Regions from separate parts of the Variovorax sp. GW821-FHT09B01 genome, predicted to be linked through region 2. Evidence: riboswitches for the same ligand, from Rfam matches in the RefSeq annotation. Region 2 holds a riboswitch; the other holds the start of a gene.

Region 1 (3,400 bases), on a different contig from region 2:
CCCCCACCCGCCACAAACTCCTTCGACTTCTCCTCCATCCCCTTCTCCACAGCCAACCCCTCGGCCACCCCCTTCGCAGCCGCATACTCCCGCACCTCCTGCGTGATCTTCATCGAGCAGAACTTCGGCCCGCACATCGAACAGAAGTGCGCCACCTTGCTCGAATCCTTCGGCAACGTCTCGTCGTGGAACTCGCGCGCGGTATCCGGATCGAGCCCGAGGTTGAACTGGTCCTGCCAGCGGAACTCGAAGCGCGCCTTGCTCAGCGCATCGTCGCGCGACCGCGCTCCCGGATGTCCCTTCGCCACGTCCGCCGCATGCGCGGCGATCTTGTAGGCAATGATCCCCTGCTTCACGTCGTCGCGATCGGGCAGCCCCAGGTGCTCCTTCGGCGTCACGTAGCACAGCATCGCGGTGCCGGCCCAGCCGATCATCGCCGCGCCGATCGCGCTCGCGATGTGGTCGTAGCCGGGCGCGATGTCGATCGTCAGCGGGCCCAGGGTGTAGAACGGCGCCTCGTGGCAGTGCTTGAGCTGCTCGTCCATGTTCGACTGGATCATGTGCATCGGCACGTGGCCCGGGCCTTCGATCATGGTCTGCACGTCGTGCTTCCAGGCGATCTGCGTGAGCTCGCCGAGGGTGCGCAGCTCGGCGAACTGCGCCTCGTCGTTGGCGTCGGCACCGCTGCCGGGGCGCAGGCCGTCGCCGAGCGAGAAGCTCACGTCGTAGGCCTTCATGATGTCGCAGATGTCCTCGAAGTGCGTGTAGAGGAAGCTCTCCTTGTGATGCGCGATGCACCACTTCGCCATGATCGAGCCGCCGCGCGAGACGATGCCGGTCATGCGGTCGGCGGTCAGGTGGATGAACGGCAGCCGCAGGCCGGCGTGGATGGTGAAGTAGTCGACGCCCTGCTCGGCCTGCTCGATCAGCGTGTCGCGGTAGATCTCCCAGGTCAGGTCCTCGGCCACGCCGCCCACCTTCTCGAGCGCCTGGTAGATCGGCACGGTGCCGATGGGCACCGGGCTGTTGCGCACGATCCAGTCGCGCGTGGTGTGGATGTTCTTGCCGGTCGACAGGTCCATCACGTTGTCGGCGCCCCAGCGGATCGCCCACACCAGCTTCTCCACTTCTTCCTCGATGCTCGAGGTCACGGCCGAGTTGCCGATGTTGGCGTTGATCTTCACCTTGAAGTTGCGCCCGATCGCCATCGGCTCCACCTCGGGGTGGTTGATGTTCGCGGGAATGATCGCGCGGCCGCGCGCCACCTCGTCGCGCACGAACTCGGGCGTGATGATGCGCGGGATGCTCGCGCCCATGGGGTTGCCGGCCACGCGCTTCGCGCGCTCCTCGTTGGCGAGGTACTCGGCCATCCACTCGCGCTTGCCGTTCTCGCGCAGCGCCACGTACTCCATCTCGGGCGTGACGATGCCGCGGCGCGCGTAGTGCATCTGCGTGACGTTGGCGCCCGACTTCGCGCGGCGCGGCGTGCGCTGCAGCGCCGAGGCGCCGGCACGCAACTCGGCCAGGCGCTGGGCATCGCGGTCCTCGTTCTTCGCGCCGTCGTCGAGCGCATGGTGCGTGCGCCCCTCGTAGCTCTCGGTGTCGCCGCGCTCGGCGACCCAGGCACCGCGCACGTCGGGCAGGCCGCGGCGCACGTCGATCTCGACCTTCGGGTCGGTGTAGGGGCCCGAGGTGTCGTAGAGCGACACGGTCTCGCCGTTGGTGAGCTTCACGTCGCGCACCGGCACGAACAGGTCGGGCCTGCTGCCGGGAATGACGCACTTGTGCGACGCGGGGAAGGGCTCGCGCGTGAGCGAGAGCAGGGTGGTGAACTTGTCGGGGGCATTCATGCAGGGCACTCCTTGTGGATGGAAAGGGTGCTCCGCAATCGCTCGGTGGGCTGTGGGCGCCGTCTCGGGTGGAGGGACGGACCGAAGCCAGGGAGTGCAGCTCTTCTTACGCCGGTATGACCCGGATCAAGTTCGCGGGTCGGCAGCTTTGCCATCTCAGCACGCCACATGCGTGCACCCCGGAGCGGGGCCGATTGTGCGAGCGCCGGCCTTCGCCGTCAACCGCCCGCGTCAAGACGGCGCGCTTTCGCACCGGGCTTCAGGCGCGCGCCTGCAGGTCGCCGTCGACGTAGTACCAGCGCGACAGGCCCTCGGCATCGGACTCGCGCACGAAGCGGCTGCGCTCGTGCAGCCGCGAGGCCGTGCCCGAGGCACCGCGCTGGCGCGCGACGAACTCGACCTCGGCATGGTCGGCATCGCTCATCGAGCGGCCGCGCACGTCGAGCCCGAGCCAGCGCACGTCCGGCTCGAAGTCGAGCGAGGCCGGCCGCGTGCTCGCGTGCCAGGTGCCGAGCAGGTACTCGGCACGCTCGCGCACGAAGGCCGTATAGCGCGAACGCATCAGCGATTCGGCATCGGGCGCGGGGGTGTGCTCGAAGTCGTCGAGGTAGCGGCCGCAGCACATCGCGTAGGCGATGGGCTTGTCGCGGCGGTCGGTGCGGCCGCAGGGGCAGGGTGCGGTGGAGGGATCGGGAACGCTGGGCATGGAGGCCCCTATTGGAACACCGTGCGGGCAGGGGCCTCCAGAGGGCAAGCCCTGGGGCCGCCGCGAGGGGGATCAGCGCGCCTCGGCCGGCCGCATGCTCTGCGCGATCGCCTCGCGCAGCGCCGGTGCGTCGGCCGGCTTGTAGATCAGCGCGTAACCTGCGCGCTCGACCTCGGCGCGGTTCGCGTGCGCGGTCTCGCCCGTGAGGATCACCACGTGGCGCGCCTTGCCCACCGCCTGCAGTGCCTGCGCGGCGGCCAGCCCCGAGAGCCCGCTGCCCAGGCGCAGGTCGCTGAGCATCAGGTCGAACACGCCGGCCTGCTGCAGCGCCTCGCGCGGATTGGCGGCCAGCGCCACTTCGTGGCCCCAGCCGCCGAGCAGCGAGCGCATGGCCTCGCGCACCGGCTGCTCGTCGTCGAGCACCAGGATGCGGATCGGCCCGCCGGTGGGGAGCGCTGCCTCCGGCGGCACCTCGGCGGGGGCCTCGCCCGGCAGCGGCGCCATCTGCTCGAGCACCAGCGAGAAGGTGCTGCCGCGCCCCGGCGCGCTGCGCAGCGCGATGCGCGCGCCCATCACCTGCGCCATGCTGGCCACCAGCGACAGCCCGAGGCCGAGCCCTCGGCTGCGGTCGCGCCCGGGGTTGTCGACCTGGAAGAACTCCTCGAACACCTGCTCGCGGTGCGCCGTGTCGATGCCCACGCCCGAATCGCGCACCTCGATGCGCCAGGCGGGCGCGGTGCCCGAGGGGCCGCCGCGCGTGCGCCGCGCGCACACCAGCACCGTGCCGTGGGGCGTGTACTTGATCGCGTTGTCGACCAGGTTGCCGAGCAGCCGCGCGAGCATG
Region 2 (3,400 bases):
GAACTGCTGGCGCTGGGCGCGCGCGCGGTGCTGCTCAAGGGCGGCCACCTGCCGGGCAGCGAGGTGGTCGATGTGCTGTTGCAATCCAGTGGCGAACGCACGCGCCTGGCCTCGCGCCGCATCGAGAGCCGCAACCTGCACGGCACCGGCTGCACGCTGTCGTCGGCCATCGCCGCGCACCTGGCACTGGGCGCTGCGCTGCCCGAGGCGGTGGAGCGCGCGCGCGCCTACATCCTCGGCGCGATGGCGGCCGCTGTCGACGTGCAGGTCGGTGCCGGTCATGGCCCGCTCAACCACGGCTTTGCGCCAGTGCCGACGCAGCGCCTGCCGCTGCGATCTTCGGCCGGCTGAGCCAGGCCAGCACGAAGGTCAGCGCCAGCGTCGGCAGCGCCGAGCCGAACTGCGGCGCCCATTTCGCGAGCGCGTGGTAGGCCGCGATGCCCGCGATCCAGATCAGCGCCGCCGCCAGGTCGACCTTGGGGCGCGCGCCGGCCGGCGCCACCGCGCGGCCGCCGCCCAGCCGCCCGAGGATCACGCCGTAGAGCGGCACGAACACCGAGCTCAGCAACAGCAGGAAGGGCTCGAGCGTGTGCATCGGCAGCACCAGCGCGAGCGCGATGCACAGCACGGCCAGCAGCAGGCCCCAGCGCTTCACGCTCCAGCGCGGCAGCAGGCTGTGGGTGGAGACCGAGCCCGAGTAGACGTCGCCATAGGCGTTGTCGAGCTCGTCGATCAGGATCAGGCCCAGCGCCACCAGCCCGCCCTGCGCCAGCAGCAGCGCCGTGACCAGGCTGGTGCCGGGCTCGGCCACGCTCACCACCATCACGCCCAGCGCATAGCACCAGATGTTGGCCAGCGCATAGCCGATCCAGGTGCCGCTGAAGGCGCTGCCGAGTCCGCCCGCGCTGCGCTTGCCGTGCCGCGCATAATCGGCCACCAGCGGCAGCCACGACACCGGCATCGCGATCACGAGGTCCAGGGCGCCGAACATGCCCATGCTGCCGTCGCCCGGGCGCGACCAGAAGGCATCGAAGCCCTTGGCATGCAACTGGGTTGCGAACTGCCAGCTCAGCCACAACAGCGACAGCACCACCAGCGGCAGCCCGAAGCGGCTCACGAAGCGCCGCACCAGTTTCACCATCGAGCCCGCGAGCAGCGCCAGCAGCACGGCGCCCCACAGCAGCGTGGTCGCCACGCCGCCCCAGGCGCTGCCGAGCCATGGCCCGGCCACCGACTGGCCGATGGCCTGCGTGCCCTCGCGCATGATCACCAGCTCGAAGGTGGTCCAGCCCACCAGCTGCACGATGTTGAGCAGCACTGGCAGCCGTGCGAAGGCGCTGCCGTAGGTGGCATGCATCAGGCCCGCGCTGGCCAGGCCGCTCTCGCAGCCGAGGCGCGCGGTCCAGGCCAGCAGCGCGGCGCCGAGGCAGGAACCCAGCGCGATCGCGATCGCCGCGTCGCGCGTGCCCACGGCCGGCACCAGGTAGGCGCCGATCTGCATCACCAGCAGGCCCACGCCCAGGCTGAACCAGAGCGAGGCATGGTCGTGCCAGCCGAAGACGCGCTGCGACGCCGGCAGCGGTGTCAGCGCCTCGTTGGCGAGAGGGTTCGATGTGTCGTCGTGTGCCATCCGTTTTGCTCCGGGCAAAAGGTTTGGCAGGTGGGCGAGGCTCCAGCGGCACGGCTGGCACGCGAGAGAACGTGACAGGCCGCCGGACCAGCTTCCCTGCGCGAGGATTACCTCAATCAGGTTCAAAGGGACTTTCTCAGCCGGGACGGCAAGCCGACCCAACACCCCTAGCGAACCGCCATTTTAGGCCCGTCGCGGCGTACCGGGGGCATTCCGAGAAGTCCGGGACAATCCGCGCCATAACGAACGAGGCCGCGCACGAGCGCGCGAAAGGGAACGACATGGCAGACGCTGCTGCATCCGCGGCCCCCACGGAGGCCGTCTGGCCACCCCCGGCGGCCACCCGCCTGCGCCACTTCCGGGTCGACGTCGGCACGATCATCTGCGCCGTCGCGCTGGTCCAGTCGCTGCTGCTGGTGGCGCTGGGCTACTGGGGCGCGCAGCGGCTGGTGTCGCGCGTCGGCGAGTCGGCGCACAAGGTCCACCACGACCGCATCGAGGACAACGTGCTGGCCTTCCTCGCCAAGACCCAGGCGGTGGTGCACGCCATCGGCGATTCGCCGAGCCTGCATCCGCTGGGCGAGGACGGCGAGCGCAGCGCCGAGATGCTGTGGACCCTGCTCGAGGAAGCGACCGAGCTCGACAGCCTCGGCGTGGCCAGCGACGACGGCCATCTGCTGATGGCCGAGCGCTACCCGGTGTCGGCGATTCGCCAGGTGGTGCGCGACCCGGCCTTCAGCACCGAGACCTGGGAATACAAGCGCTCGGTCGACGTCGAGGGCGGCGATCCGCGCCAGCGCTTCGCGACCACGCGCATCGAGTCCTTCCGCAGCGACCACGACGCCACCGAGCGCGACTGGTACCGCGAGGCGCTGGCGCGGAAGGCGCCGGTGTGGACGCCGCCGTTCCACCTGGCCGACGGTGAGGAACTCGGCGTGAGCTACGCCCAGCCGGCCGAGCGGCTCGACGACGAAGGGCGGCACCTGCAGTCGATGGTGGTGGTCGGCCATCTGTCGCTGGGCCACCTGTCGACGCTGGTGCGCCAGTTCGGCAGCCGCGGTCCTGGCGAGAGCGTGCTGCTGAGCGACGACCACCACGTGCTCGCGCGCAGCGACCATCCCGATCCGGTGCGCGCGCTGCAATGGCCCGAGGGCGGCGTGCTCGGCGCGGTGCATGCCTACATGCTGGCCCACGGCATCTCGGAGAACGTGGAGGACGAGAGCTTCGTCGTCACCCACGCGGGCGAGCGCTACCGGGTCGAGTCCTCGCGCATCGGCCCCACGGGCTGGGAGCTGATCAGCTGGGAGCCCGAGGCCGCGCTGCTCGCCGGCGTGGAGCGCCTGGTGCGCTGGGGCCTGCTGCTGACCCTGGCCTTCCTGGCGTTCGCGCTCTTCATCTCGCTGCGGCTGTCGAAGCTGGTGACCGCGCCGATCGAGAAGCTGTCGCAGACCGCGCGCCGCATCGGCCGGCTCGAGCTCGACGACCTGCCGCAGCAGCCCAGCCGCGTGCTCGAGATCCAGCACCTGAACCAGGCGCTCGACGACTCCGCGCGCAGCCTGCGGGCCTTCAGCAAGTTCGTGCCGGTGCACCTGATCCGCCAGCTCGTGGCCGAGGGCCATGCGCTGGCACCCGGCGGTTCGCCGCGCCGCATCACGGCGATGTTCACCGACGTCGAGGGCTTCACCAGCATCGCCGAATCGCTGGAAGCCGGCGTGCTGGTGCGCCAGCTCACCGAGTACTTCAACCTCGCGCAGCGCGTGTTCGCGCGCC

What was found. A riboswitch is a leader RNA that binds a small molecule or an ion and turns the genes downstream of it on or off. The one in region 2 is predicted to bind thiamine pyrophosphate.
Region 1: another riboswitch for thiamine pyrophosphate. It lies ahead of thiC (phosphomethylpyrimidine synthase ThiC); the one in region 2 lies ahead of AC07RV_RS18995 (purine-cytosine permease family protein).

Annotation. Positions count from the first base shown of each region.
Region 1 is NZ_JBWKPQ010000029.1:95,809-99,208, reverse strand. It holds gene thiC (phosphomethylpyrimidine synthase ThiC) at 1-1,850, opposite strand, end outside; TPP riboswitch at 1,937-2,042, opposite strand; gene AC07RV_RS40825 (YchJ family protein) at 2,110-2,556, opposite strand; gene AC07RV_RS40820 (hybrid sensor histidine kinase/response regulator) at 2,629-3,400, opposite strand, start outside.
Region 2 is NZ_JBWKPQ010000006.1:13,713-17,112, reverse strand. It holds gene thiD (bifunctional hydroxymethylpyrimidine kinase/phosphomethylpyrimidine kinase) at 1-351, shown strand, start outside; gene AC07RV_RS18995 (purine-cytosine permease family protein) at 290-1,630, opposite strand; TPP riboswitch at 1,707-1,809, opposite strand; gene AC07RV_RS18990 (adenylate/guanylate cyclase domain-containing protein) at 1,912-3,400, shown strand, end outside.